Regions from separate parts of the Methylobacterium sp. 174MFSha1.1 genome, predicted to be linked through region 3. Evidence: predicted binding sites of a transcription regulator. Region 3 holds the regulator's gene; each other region holds the start of a gene.
The links. Region 3 encodes LexA, which represses DNA repair genes until DNA is damaged. Its sites were predicted from a motif close to TGTTCNNNNTGTGTTCNG; they were not measured.

Region 1 (4,497 bases), on a different contig from region 3:
AGCGGCGGCGCCCAGTGCCCCCGCGCGAGAATGCCTGTGCGCGTCCTGTCGCGCCTGTTGTCCACAGCCGCACGGCACGCCACATCGTACATATGACCCCCGACGCTCCCGACAGCCGCGACCTTCTCTCCTTCCTCGACTTCTACGTCGCGGCGGGCGTCGACGCCGCGCTGGACGAGACGCCGCACGACCGCTTCTCCGAGCCGGAGGCGCCGCGCCGGGCGGCGCGGGAGGCGGCCGAGCCCGAGGCGCCGCCCCGCCGCGTCCCGCCGCCGGAGCGGCCGACGCTCGAGGAGCCGTCCCGGGTCGCGCCGGCGCGCCCTGAACTTCCGCGCCAGGAAGCCCCTCGTGGCCAGGACCCTCGTGGCCAGGACGCCCCGCGTGTCGAGGCGCCCAGCACCTACGGCCGGTCCGCCGCCGCCGCCCCCGGCGAGGCGGCGGGCGACGCCCGCGAGCTCGCCGCCACCGCCGCGAGCCTGGAGGAGCTGGAGGGCCTGCTCGCCCGGTTCGAGAGCTGCGCCCTGCGCTTCACCGCCAAGAACCTCGTCTTCGCCGACGGCAACCCGCAGGCCCGGGTGATGTTCGTCGGCGAGGCGCCCGGCGCCGACGAGGATCGGATCGGCAAGCCGTTCATGGGCCGCTCGGGCCAGCTCCTCGACCGGATGATGGCGGCGATCGGCCTCGACCGCACCAACGCCTACGTGGGCAACGTCGTGCCCTGGCGCCCGCCGGGCAACCGCAACCCGACCCCGCAGGAGCTCGCGACCTGCAAGCCGTTCATCGAGCGGCAGATCGCGCTCGCCGATCCCGACATCCTGGTCTGCCTCGGCGGCGTCGCCACGCAGGCGCTGGCCGGCACCAAGGACGGCATCCTGAAGTCGCGCGGACGCTGGTTCCCCTATCGCACGGAGAAGCGCGAGATCCGGCTGCTCGCCACGCTCCATCCGGCCTACCTGCTGCGGCAGCCGCTGCAGAAGCGCCTCGCCTGGCGCGACTTTCGCGCCTTGCGCGCCGCCCTCGACGAGGGGGAGCGGTAACGTCCGGAAGCGGAACCGTGTCGGCTCCCGTCGATTACTCTTGAGCCTCGGGCCTGCGCCGCGTAGCCGTCGCGGCCAAGGTTCACGGGCCAACGGGTAGCTGACCATGCGCTGGGAAGATTTTCGCACCTCCGACAACGTCGAGGACCGCCGCGGCGAGGGCGGCGGCGGTGGCGGCTTCGGCTTTCCGGGCGGCGGTGCGGGCGGCCTCGGCATCGGCACCATCGTGATCCTGTGCATCATCGGCTGGGTCACCGGCATCAACCCGGCGATCCTGATCGGCGGCGCCGAGACGGTGACGCGCCAGCGCGCGCCCCAGGAACAGGGCCAGCCGCAGCAGGGCCAGCCCGACCGGCGCACCGGCGCCCCCTCCGACCAGACCGGCAAGTTCGCCGCCGCCATCCTCGGCAACACCGAGGACGTGTGGAGCCAGGTGCTGCCGAACCAGACCGGGCGGCAATACACCCCGACCACGATGGTGCTCTATACCGGCGGCACCCGCAGCGGCTGCGGCCAGGCCCGGGCGGCGATGGGGCCGTTCTACTGCCCGCTCGACAAGAAGGTCTATCTCGACACCTCCTTCTTCAAGGAGATGGAGCAGAAGTTCCGGGTGAAGGGCGACTTCGCCTACGCCTACGTCATCGCCCACGAGGTCGGCCACCACGTCCAGGACGTGCTCGGCATCCTGCCCAAGGTCCAGCGCAAGCAGCAGCAGGTCGGCGAGCGCGAGTCGAACGCCCTCTCGGTCCGCGTCGAGCTGATGGCCGATTGCCTCGCCGGCGTCTGGGCCAAGAATTCCGACGACCGCTTCAAGGCGCTGGAGCCCGGTGACATCGAGGAGGCGATGCAGGCCGCGAGCGCCATCGGCGACGACCGGCTGCAGAAGCAGAGCCAGGGCTACGTCGTGCCGGATTCCTTCACCCACGGCTCCTCGGCCCAGCGCATGCGCTGGTTCCAGACCGGCTACCGCAGCGGCCAGACCCAGTCCTGCGATACCTTCCGGGCCTCGCAGCTCTGATGGCCGGGCTCGACGCCGCGAGGGATTTCGTGCCGCTGAGCATCGCGGTGCTCACGGTGTCGGATACCCGCACGCTCGCCGACGACCGCTCGGGCGACACGCTGGTCGGGCGCCTGGAGGCTGCTGGGCACCGCCTCGCCGCCCGGGCGATCGTTCCCGACGAGGTCGAGGCGATCCGCGGGCAGGTGCGGGCCTGGGGCGAGGATCCGGGCGTCGACGTCGTCATCACCACCGGCGGCACCGGCTTCACCGGCCGCGACGTGACGCCGGAGGCCCTGGAGCCGCTGTTCGAGAAGCGGATGGACGGCTTCTCGGCCGTGTTCCACCGCATCTCCTACGACAAGATCGGCACCTCGACCCTGCAATCGCGGGCGACCGCCGGGGTGGTGAACGCCACCTACGTGTTCGTGCTGCCGGGCTCGCCCGGGGCCTGCCGCGACGCCTGGGACGGCATCCTGGCGGCGCAGCTCGATTACCGGCACCGGCCGTGCAACTTCGTCGAGATCATGCCGCGGCTCGACGAGCACCTGAAGCGCGGCGCGACTAGCTTCGCAGCAGCGACGCCTTCAGGGGCTTGACCGGCAGGCGGACCTTCAGAGGAAGGCCCGCCCGCAGGGCCGTCACCCGCACGAGGTCGCCGGCCCGGATCTGCCGGGTGCCGGTCAGCGCCTCGCGCCGCCCGGCGATCCGCTCGAACAGGGCGGCATGCGGGCGGCGCAGGCGGCCGACCGCGTCGGCGGTCGTCGTGGCGCCGAACCGGTCGAGCACCCGGATCCAGCCCTCCGCCGGCACGTCGCCGGATTCCAGGCACAGCATCCAGGGCCGGCGCGCCAATCCGGCCGCCGCAACCCACGGGCTACGCCCCCGCGCCACCAGGGCCGCCCCGGTGCTCTCGGCCATGGTGCCGACCTCCGGATCGTCCGGATGTGCGGCCGCGATCACCGCATCGCCCACCACCCCCGCCGCGACGCCAGCCACAAGCGCCGCCAGGGTGTCGGCGAGGGCGTCGATGCGCTCCGGATCGATCGCGCCGGGGAGATGGATGACTGCCGTGAACATGATCGCGCCATAGCGGATGGCGGGCGTCGCGTCCTGCCTCGATCGTTGGCACTTGCGTTTGTTCCTGTTTTGTTCGAAGTTCGGCCGCGTCTGGATGGGAGGCCGGCATGGAATCGGGATGCGGGCGGGGGCTGCGCCGCCTCGCCGGGTCGACTCCGGCGGCGGAGAGCCGCCGCGGGCGCGGCGCCACCGCCAACCCGACCGGCCGGTTCGAGCCGGCCGCGCGCGAGGCCTTCGCGGATGGCTGGGAGATCGAGGAGGAGCTGCCGCCGCTGCGCACCGAGGTGACGCTGGAGCGGGCGCGCACCATCATCACCCGCAACGATTCGCCCGATATCGGCTTCGACCGTTCAATCAACCCGTATCGCGGCTGCGAGCACGGCTGCGTCTACTGCTTCGCCCGGCCGAACCACGCCTATGCGGGCCTCTCGCCGGGGCTCGACTTCGAGACCAAGCTCTTCGCCAAGCCCGACGCCGCCGCGCTGCTGGAGCGGGAGCTCTCGGCCCGGGGCTACGCCCCGCGCACCATCGCGCTCGGCACCGCCACCGATCCCTACCAGCCGATCGAGCGGCGCTACCGCCTCACCCACGGCATCCTCGAGGTGCTGGCGCGCTTCCGCCACCCGGTCGGGATCGTCACCAAGTCCGATCTGGTGCTGCGCGACCTCGACATCCTGGCGCCGATGGCGGCACAAGGCCTGGTGAAGGTCGCGCTCTCGGTCACCACCCTCGACCCCGACCTCGCCCGCCGGATGGAGCCCCGCGCCCCGCGGCCGGAGAAGCGCCTCGCGGCGATCCGGGCGCTGGCGGAAGCGGGCGTTCCGGTGATGGCGCTGGTGGCGCCGCTGATCCCGGGCCTCAACGACCACGAGATCGAGGCCGTGCTCGCCCGCGCCCGCGAGGCGGGAGCGACCGAGGCCGGCGGCGTGCTCCTGCGCCTGCCGCACGAACTCGCCGACCTGATGCGCGACTGGTTTTCCGAGCATTATCCCGACCGGGCCGGACGGACCTTCGCGATCCTGAGCGAGGCGCGCGGCGGCAAGGTCTACGACGCGACCTATGGGCGGCGCTTCACCGGGACGGGGCCCTACGCGGATTTGCTGGACCAGCGGATGCGGGTGGCGATGACCCGGCTCGGCTATCCGGCGGACAGGGTGCGGTTGCGGACGGATCTGTTCCGGGTGCCGGTGGGGGTGGGTGGGCAGTACAGCTTGTTCTAAAGCGGGCGGGCGTCGCCACGGTACATGACACAGGAGTCCGGCGTGTGCCGGAACGACGGCCGCTGGGCGTGAACCCTCCCCCCTCTGCGGGGGAGGGTGGTCCCTGCTTTAGCAGGGGCCGGGAGAGGGGCAGCGCGACGCTGATCCAGAGGGCGCGCCTCTC
Region 2 (4,497 bases), on a different contig from region 3:
GGGCGGACACGATCAGCCTCATGGTCCTCGTTTCCCGGTTGGGTCTGGCGACAAACTCGGCAGCACGCGGTTGGTTGCCGCATTGCAACGTTTCCCGGCAACGTTCCCCGGCAACGTCTCCGGCGCGTCAGCCGAGCAGGCCGAGGCGGGGCGCCGGATCCTCCGAGAGGATTGAGGCCCGCCGCAGGTCCGCGACGAACCCCGCATAGGCCTCCCCCCGCGCCTCGTCGGGCAGCCGCAGCAGGTAGGAGGGATGGACGGTGACGAAGCCCGCATAGGGCTTGTCCCCGAACATCGCGGGCCCGCGGGCGCGGGTGACCGGCACCGGCCGGCCGGTGAGCGCCAGTACGGCGGTGGCGCCGAGCGCCACCACCAGCCGCGGCGCCACGAAGGCGAGCTCGCGGTCGAGCCACCAGCGGTAATGCGCGACCTCGCCGGCGCTCGGCGTCCGGTGGATGCGCCGCTTGCCCCGCTGCTCGAACTTGAAGTGCTTGACCGCATTGGTGAGGTAGGCCCGGTCGCGATCGATCCCCGCCTCGACGAGCGCCCGCGCCAGGAGCTGGCCCGCCGGGCCGACGAAGGGCCGCCCCTGGAGGTCCTCCTGGTCGCCCGGCTGCTCGCCCACGAAGGCGATCGCCGCGCCGAGCGGCCCCTCGCCGAGCACGGCCTGCGTCGCGCCCGGCACCAGCGGCTCGGAGGCGCGGATCGCCGCGTTCAGCGCGTCGAGGGAGGCGGGCTCCTGCGCCGCCATCGCGGCGAGCGCCCGGGCCGGCACGCGCTTGACCGGCGGCTCGGGCGCCCGGGCGATCATCTCCCCGACCCGCCGGCCGGCCTCCCGCACCAGGCCGGGAATCGCCGCCGTCTCGGGCATGTTTTGCCAGTACTTCTTCGGCATCTCGGCCCGCATCGCCGCCAGGTTGGTGCGGGCGGGGTTGAAGGTGCTGGAATAATAATCGGTCCAGCCGGCCTCGAACGCGTCCTGCTCGGGAACATCCTCGCGCCGCCCCGGCGGCCCGAAGCTTAAGGCACGGCCGTCCCAGTGGGCCGAGCCGTCTGGGGTCAGGATCGACCAGTCGAAGGAGGGAAAGCGCGCGGAGAAGAACGGTGCGGCTTCCGCCAGGATGTGGTGCTCGGGCTCGAACCAGGCGGCGAAACGCTCGCGCCCGCCCTCCCCCGATCCGGCGCGGCGAAAGCGCAGGAAGGCGTGCATCTTGTGCAGGTCGCGCGCCACCGCCTTGCGCATGAGATTCAGGCGATGGACCAGCGGGTCGCTCGCCACCTCGGCGAGGTGCCGCTCTCCTTCCGCCACCCGCCAGATCAACCGGTGGAGCAGGCCGTAGCGCTCGGGATCGCGGTGCATGACGACGGAGGGCACGAGGGCCGCGACCGCCCGCGGCAGGGCGAGCGCCGGGCCGGGCGCGCCCGCATCGTCCTCGGGAAACAGCGAGGCCGCCTCGCCCTCGACCCAGGTCACCGCCTCCGGGGCCGCCTCCGCCGGGACGAGGTGCCGGATCGCCGCGCGAAACCCGTCGAGGTCGGCGCCGGGCGCCAGGCGGATCGTGCGGGGGCGCATCTAGAACAGGCTCAGCTGGCGCGGGGGCTCGGCGAGGCGGGCGCGCAGGTCGAGCCGGTCGGTGAGGCGGGTCGGCGCGTAATCGGCCGCGACCAGGAACGGCCGGGCGCGCTTCAGGCCCGAGGTCAGGCGGGCGACGTCGTCAAGGCGCAACGTGGCATGGCGGCGGGCCGCCACGATCTTGTCGACCGCCCGCACGCCGAGGCCCGGCACCCGCAGGAGCATCTCCCGGTCGGCCCGGTTGACGTCGACGGGGAAGCGCTCGCGGTTCTTCAGGGCCCAGGCGAGCTTGGGATCGACGTCGAGGGCGAGCATGCCGGACTCGGTCGCCCCCGCCACGTCGTCGGGCGAGAAGGCGTAGTACCGCATCAGCCAGTCGGCCTGGTAGAGCCGGTGCTCGCGCTGGAGCGGCGGGGATTTGCTCGGCAGGATCGAGGCAGCGTCGGGAATCGGGCTGAAGGCCGAGTAGTAGATCCGCTTCAGGCCGTAATGGTCGTAGAGGCGGGCGCTGGTGCGGATCAGCGACTCGTCGGTGCTGGCATCGGCCCCGACGATCACCTGCGTCGACTGGCCGGCGGGGGCGAAGCGCCGCTTCTCCTCCTTGGCCTGCAGGATGCGCTCGCCCATCTGGCCCATCGCGGTCTGGATCGCGGCGCCGTCCTTCTCCGGCGCCAGCCGCTCCAGGCTCGCCTCGGTCGGCAGCTCCAGGTTGATCGAGAGCCGGTCGGCGTAGAGGCCAGCCTGCTCGATCAGCCACGGGCTCGCCTCGGGGATCGTCTTCAGGTGGATGTAGCCGCGAAAGCCGTGCCGCTGGCGCAAGGTCTTCGCCACCCGGATCAGCTGCTCCATCGTGTGGTCGGGCGAGCGGATGATCCCGGAGGAGAGAAACAGCCCCTCGATATAGTTGCGCTTGTAGAACTCGACCGTCAGCGTCACGACCTCGTCGACCGAGAACTTAGCCCGCCGGACGTTCGAGGAGCGCCGGTTGACGCAATAGGCGCAGTCGAACAGGCAGTAATTGGTGAGCAGGATCTTCAGGAGCGAGACGCAGCGCCCGTCCGGCGTGTAGGCGTGGCAGATGCCCGCCCCCGTGGTCGAGCCGAGGCCGCCGGCCTCCGCCTTGCGCTTCGGCGCTCCCGACGAGGCGCAGGAGGCATCGTACTTCGCCGCGTCGGCGAGCACCGTGAGCTTCTTCTTCAGGGCAGCGTCCATGCCTGCAACCTGGCTTCCGTTCCTGATTTGTTCAAGACCGAAGCGGCGGATGTCCCGTGGTCGAAAGCCGCATCGGAGGGTCCGGGAACCCGCCGCCCGCCCCCTCGTTGTCTGCCCGATTGGAAATTGTCTAATTCGCAAGGAGACGCCCCATGGCGACGAATCCGTCCGCGAACTGCCGCAGCTGCCGCTACTTCGACGACCACAAGCTGAACGGCGGCGCTCCCCAGGGCGAGGAAGGCCTGTGCCGCTTCAACCCGCCGGTGAGCCAGCCGGAGCCGCAGGGCCACGGCCTGTGGCCGGTGGTCTCGGCCCAGGATTGGTGCGGGCACTTCTCGCCGGAGATGATGGCAGGCGAGTGAGCGGTCGCCGAATCCGAGTTTTTGGGAAGGCCGGTCCGGAAGGGCCGGCCTTTCTGCATGACAAAGGTCTCAGGAGGCATCGCCAGAGCTGCCGTCGCGCGGTCCAGCCGGGCGTAGCGGCAGCGGAACCCCGTCACCCCCGACACGTTGCGCAGGCTCTCTGCCCTCAACGGATGGTTGCCCGATGCCGGACGATGTCGCCGCCCTCTCGCGCCGGAGCCTGATGATGGCCGGCGGCGCCACCCTGGTCGGGCTCGGCAGCGCGGCGGCGCAAGGGGCATCGGGGTCGGGGGTGCCCGGTCCCGAGCGGCCGGTCGATACCGGCAAGGTCGAGAACGGCAAGGTGACGTTCCCGAACTGGCGCGGCCCCTCCGACCGGCCCTCGGCACCGCCGCCGGCCCCGCTGCCGCCGGGCGAGCGGATCGGCTTCGCGGTCGTCGGCCTCGGGCGGCTGTCGCTGGAGGAGATCCTTCCCGCCTTTGGCGAATGCCGCAAGGCGAGGCCCGTCGCCCTGATGTCGGGATCGCCCGAGAAGGCCAAGGCGGTGGCGGCGCAACATGGGATCAAGCCCGAGGCGGTCTACGGCTATGACGGCTGGGACGCGCTCGCCCGCAACCCGGAGGTGAAGGCGGTCTACATCGTCACCCCGAACGCGCTCCACCGCGACCAGGTCATCGCCGCCGCCGGCGCCGGCAAGCACGTGCTGTGCGAGAAGCCGATGGCGTCGTCCGCCGCGGAGGCGCGGGCGATGATCGATGCCTGCGCCAAGGCCGACGTGAAGCTGATGATCGCCTATCGCTGCCAGTACGAGCCCTACAACCGCGAGGTCGTGCGGCTGGTGCGCAGCGCCAAGTACGGCAAGGTCAAGCTGATCGAGGCGACCAACACCCAGACCATGAGCCTGCCCGAGCAGTGGCGGATGAAGAAGGCGCTCGCCGGCGGCGGCGCGCTGCCGGATATCGGGCTCTACTGCCTCAACGGCGTGCGGGCCCTGATGGGCGAGGAGCCGGTCTCGGTCCAGGCGCAGATTCATTCACCGGACGACCCGCTCTACCGCGAGGTCGAGGAGACGGTGGCCTTCACCCTGCGCTTCCCGTCCGGCGCGCTGGCGCTCTGCTCGACCAGCTACGGCGCGCACGAGACCCGCTCGATCACCGTCCAGGCCGAGGGCGGCGCGATCCAGCTCCAGAACGCCTTCGCGTATCAGGGCCAGCGCCTGTTCCTGAACCACCGCGAGGGCAAGGCCGAGGCGAAGGAGGAGCGGGTGCTGGGCGAGAAGAACCAGTTCGCCCTCGAGATCGACCATTTCGCGACCTGTCTCCTCGAGAACCGCACGCCGCGCACGCCCGG
Region 3 (4,497 bases):
AGCAGCTTCGCCGTCGGCGGCGCCTTCGCCGCGGCCGATGACGGTCACGCCGCCGGCGCCGACGTCGCCCCGGCCGGCACCTTCCTGCGCACGATTCCCCACAAGGCGGGGGCGGCGCCGGCCTTCACCATCTCGCTCGACGCCGGGCCGATCAAGGCGACCTCGGGCGGCTGGGCCCGCGACGTCACGACCCGCCAGCTCCCCATCGCCACCGGGATCGCCGGCGCGCACCTGTTCCTCAACCCGGGCGGCGTGCGCGAGATGCATTGGCACACCTCCGCCGAGTGGGGCTACATCGTCGCCGGGCATTGCCAGGCGACGGTGATCGACGCCGCCGGCGAGATGGAGGTCGTCAACTTCGCGCCCGGGGACACCTGGTACTTTCCCGGCGGCCACGCCCACGCGATCCAGTCCCTCGGGACCGAGCCGTGCCACGCGATCCTCGCCTTCGACGACGGCCTCTACGGCGAGCACGGCACCTTCGGGCTCTCCGACTGGATGAGCCGCCTCGATCCGGCGATCCTCGGCCACGCCCTCGGCGTGCCGGAGGCGACGCTGGCAGCCCTGCCCCCGGGCGAGACCTACATCATGCAGGGCCCCGTCCTGCCCCTCGACGCCCCGGCCGCGCGGGCCGAGCGGCCGCTCGCGCCGTCGCGGTCGCATCGCTACGGGCTGGCGGGGAGCGACACGATCGTGGATGCCGCCGGCAGCACGATGCGGGTGGCGCCCGCGAGCGCCTTCCCGGTCTCGGCGGGGATGACGGGTCTCCTCGTGCGGCTCGCGCCCGGCGCGATCCACACCCCGCACTGGCATCCGGGCGCGAACGAGTGGCACTACGTCCTGCGGGGGCGCACCCGCGTGACCCTGTTCGGGCCGGACAAGCGCCTGGCCGTGGCGGAGCTGGGCCCGGGCGACTGCGCCTACATCCCGCGGGCCTGCGGGCATTCCGTCGAGAATATCGGGACCGGGACGGCCGAGATCGTCGGCGTGCACGACAGCGGGGTCTACAGCGAGACGTCGCTGGCGGGCTGGCTCGCCCAGGCGCCGCGCCACCTGCTCGCCGCCAATCTCGGCCTCGACGAGCAGGCCGCCGCCGGCTTCCCGACGGCGTCGCGGGTCTTCAGCCGGACCGCCTGAGGGCGCGGGCGGCTCACGAGGATTCTGAAGGAGGACGGGGCGGGCCGGCATCCGGTCCGCCCCGTCCTGTCCTTCAATACTTGCGGACGAGGCTCACCAGCCGGCCCTGGATCCGCACCCGGTCCGGCCCGAGCACCCGGGTCTCGTAGGCCGGGTTGGCGGCTTCCAGCGCGATCGAGGAGCCGCGGCGGCGCAGGCGCTTGAGGGTCGCCTCCTCGTCGTCGATCAGCGCCACGATGATGTCGCCGGTATTGGCGGTCTCCTGGCGACGGATCACCACGAGGTCGCCGTCGAGGATGCCGGCCTCGATCATCGAGTCGCCGCGCACCTCGAGCGCGTAGTGCTCGCCGCTGGCGAGGAAGTCCGGCGACATCGCCACCGAGCGGCTCTGGCTCTGGATCGCCGAGATCGGCGTACCGGCGGCGATCCGGCCCATCACCGGCACGCTGACCGACTGGCCGCTCTCGTCCGACGCCATCGTCATCGCGGGGATGCCGGCGGGCCGCTTCGGCTCGTGGGCGCGCCCGCCCTCGACCACGCTGGGGTTGAACCGCACGACCTCGGCGGTCGGCACGGGCGCGGCCGCCACGGGCCCGGTCACCGCGTCGGGGATGCGGATCACCTCGATCGCCCGGGCCCGGTTCGGCAGACGGCGCAGGAAGCCGCGCTCCTCCAGCGCCGTGATCAGCCGGTGGATGCCCGATTTCGATTTGAGATCGAGGGCGTCCTTCATCTCGTCGAAGGACGGGGGGACGCCCGTCTCGCGCATTCTCTGCTGAATGAAGCGGAGCAGGTCCAACTGCTTACGCGTGAGCATGTGACACTCTCATCCCCGCGCTGGCGCGCTCCGGAAACAAATCGCGAACATGGTAAGCGTTCCGCAAGTGTTCCGCAAGCGGGTCTGGAACTGCGGCGCCCGTGGGGCGGAAATATATCCGCGCAACAGGGAAGACCCGGGCATCGTCTCCGATCACTGGGCATCCTGCATCGCCGAGGCACCGCCCGAAGCAGGACCAGTTCCTCGATCCGCCTCAGAGTTTTCGGACCGGTCAGCGCACAGGAGGTGCCCAGATCTCGAGGGCGGCGGTGTCGACGGCGCGCGGCAGCAGCCCCTCGGCGCGGAACGCGTCGGCGATCGTCTGCTGCTCGGAGAGCCCGTCCCGGGTGACGGGCTCGACCCGATAGCTGCGATGGGCGTTCGCCGCCAGGACGATCTCGGGATCGAGCTTCCAGAGCGCGGCGAGGCGCGCGGCGGCCTCGGCCGGGTTCGCCTTCACCCAGGCCCCGGTCTGCGCCAGCTTGCCGAACAGGAGGCCGAGCACCGGCCCGTTCGCCGCCGCGTAAGCGTCGGCGGCGAGGTAGTAGCGCTTGTAGAGCGACAGCCCGGCCCCGTCGCGCAGGACCCGCGCGCCGGCCTGCTTGTGCGCCGCGGTCAGGAACGGGTCCCAGGCGGCCCAGGCCTCGACGCCCCCGCTCTCCAGCGCGGCCCGCCCGTCGGCCGGGCTCAGGTACGCCGGCACGATGCTGCGGAAGGACAGGCCGGCCTCCTTGAGTGCGGCGAGGACCAGGAAGTGGTTGCCCGCCCCCTTGGTGACCGCGATCCGCTTGCCCTTGAGGTCGGCCACGGAGCGGAGGCCCGAATCCTTCGGTACCAGGATTCCTTGGGCTTCGGGCGAAGCCGCCTCCTGCGCGAGGTAGGTGATGCGCGCGCCGGCCGCCTGCGCGAAGACCGGCACCGTGTCGGCGACGTCGGCCGAGACGTCGATCGAGCCGGCGTTGAGCGCTTCCATGATCGGCAGGCCGCTGGTGAATTCGTGCCAGGACAGGCCGACGCCCTGCGCCGACAGGGCCTGTTCCAGGCTGCCGTCCTGGCGCAGCAGGGCGATCAGCGTCGAGGAGCGCTGGTACCCGATGCGCAGCGGTGCGGCGGCCCGGACGGGGCGGCTCAAGGCGGCCGAGGCGGCGAGGCCCGCGAGCACGGTTCGACGGGTGGTCGACATCGGATCGAATCCTCGGGCGGGAATGTCGGGGCGTGAAAGAGCTCGCGCCTCGCCGGTGTGGTCTCGGCGCCTATCAATCACAGTCTGTCCGACCGTCAAAGGGTGCGGCGGCAAAAATCCGTTGCTTCCCAAACATGTCTTCGGTCTCTCTGGCGGATCTCGATGGAGAGATCGGCCGGATACCTGCCATGCCACGGCATAGGAATTATATTCTCCCCGACCGGAGAGACTGAAAACATTTTTTTATGTTGATCGCCGGTTTTGGAATGGCTCGATCTGACGAGCTGGCTCAGTATGGATGCTGAACCTGACGCGCGACGGCTTTCGGCCCCGCTGCGGCGCGATTCCGCGCCAGCCCAAGGACGCCGACGTGATAATCGGTCGAGCGATCTCTCCTGCCCTATCGCCACGCCAACCGAGCCATGATCCGCTTCAACGCCTTCGAGATGAACTGCGTCGGGCACCAGTCGCCCGGCCTGTGGCGCCATCCGCGCGACCGCTCGGCCGACTACACCACCCCCTCCTACTGGACCGACCTCGCCCGCTTGCTCGAGCGGGGCTGCTTCGACGGCGTGTTCCTCGCCGACGTGGTCGGGCTCTACGACGTCCATGGTGGCTCGCCCGCCGCCGCCCTGCGGCACGCCGCGCAGGTGCCGGTCAACGATCCGCTCCTCGTCGTGCCGGCGATGGCGGCGGTGACGGAGCATCTCGGCTTCGGCGTCACCGTGAACCTGTCCTACGAGGCGCCCTACCTGCTCGCCCGCCGCTTCACGACGCTCGACCACCTGACGGCGGGCCGCATCGGCTGGAACGTCGTCACCGGCTACCTTGATTCCGCCGCCCGCGCGATGGGCCTCGACCGCCAGCGCGCCCACGACGACCGCTACGACCTCGCCGAGGAGTACATGGCGGTCGTCTACGAGCTGTGGGAGGGCAGCTGGGACGACGGCGCGGTCAGGCGCGATCGGGCGGCGGGCGTGTTCGCCGATCCCTCCCGGGTCCGGGCGATCCGGCACGAAGGCCCGCATTTCCGGGTCGAGGGCGTGCATCTCGGCGAGCCCTCGCCGCAGCGCACCCCGGTGATCTACCAGGCCGGGACCTCGCCGAAGGGGCGCGGCTTCGCGGCCCGCCACGCCGAATGCGTGTTCGTGTCGGGTCCCTCGCCGCAGGTGATCGCCCCGCGCGTCGCCGCGCTCCGGCAGGCCGCGGTCGAGGAGGGCCGGCAGCCGGACGACATCCTGATCTACGCGCTCGCCACGCTCGTCGTCGCCGAGACCGACGCGCGGGCGCAGGCGAAGCTCGCCGAGTACCGCTCCTATGTCAGCCACGAGGGCGCGCTCGCCCTGATGTCGGGCTGGAC

Region 1: the regulator LexA is predicted to act here: its motif matches at 3,174-3,191, upstream of BM430_RS07825 (PA0069 family radical SAM protein).
Region 2: the regulator LexA is predicted to act here: its motif matches at 2,803-2,820, upstream of BM430_RS30940 (putative DNA modification/repair radical SAM protein).

The regions. Positions count from the first base shown of each region.
Region 1 covers NZ_FPCB01000009.1:25,801-30,297, reverse strand. The annotation lists gene BM430_RS07845 (uracil-DNA glycosylase) at 93-1,037, shown strand; gene BM430_RS07840 (KPN_02809 family neutral zinc metallopeptidase) at 1,144-2,055, shown strand; gene moaB (molybdenum cofactor biosynthesis protein B) at 2,055-2,633, shown strand; gene BM430_RS07830 (hypothetical protein) at 2,599-3,114, opposite strand; gene BM430_RS07825 (PA0069 family radical SAM protein) at 3,222-4,334, shown strand.
Region 2 covers NZ_FPCB01000055.1:535-5,031, reverse strand. The annotation lists gene BM430_RS30950 (hypothetical protein) at 1-22, opposite strand, end outside; gene BM430_RS30945 (UdgX family uracil-DNA binding protein) at 128-1,573, opposite strand; gene BM430_RS30940 (putative DNA modification/repair radical SAM protein) at 1,574-2,785, opposite strand; gene BM430_RS30935 (hypothetical protein) at 2,938-3,147, shown strand; gene BM430_RS30930 (Gfo/Idh/MocA family protein) at 3,332-4,497, shown strand, end outside.
Region 3 covers NZ_FPCB01000054.1:11,858-16,354, reverse strand. The annotation lists gene BM430_RS30825 (cupin domain-containing protein) at 1-1,137, shown strand, start outside; gene lexA (transcriptional repressor LexA) at 1,211-1,954, opposite strand; gene BM430_RS30815 (aliphatic sulfonate ABC transporter substrate-binding protein) at 2,187-3,137, opposite strand; gene BM430_RS30810 (LLM class flavin-dependent oxidoreductase) at 3,560-4,497, shown strand, end outside.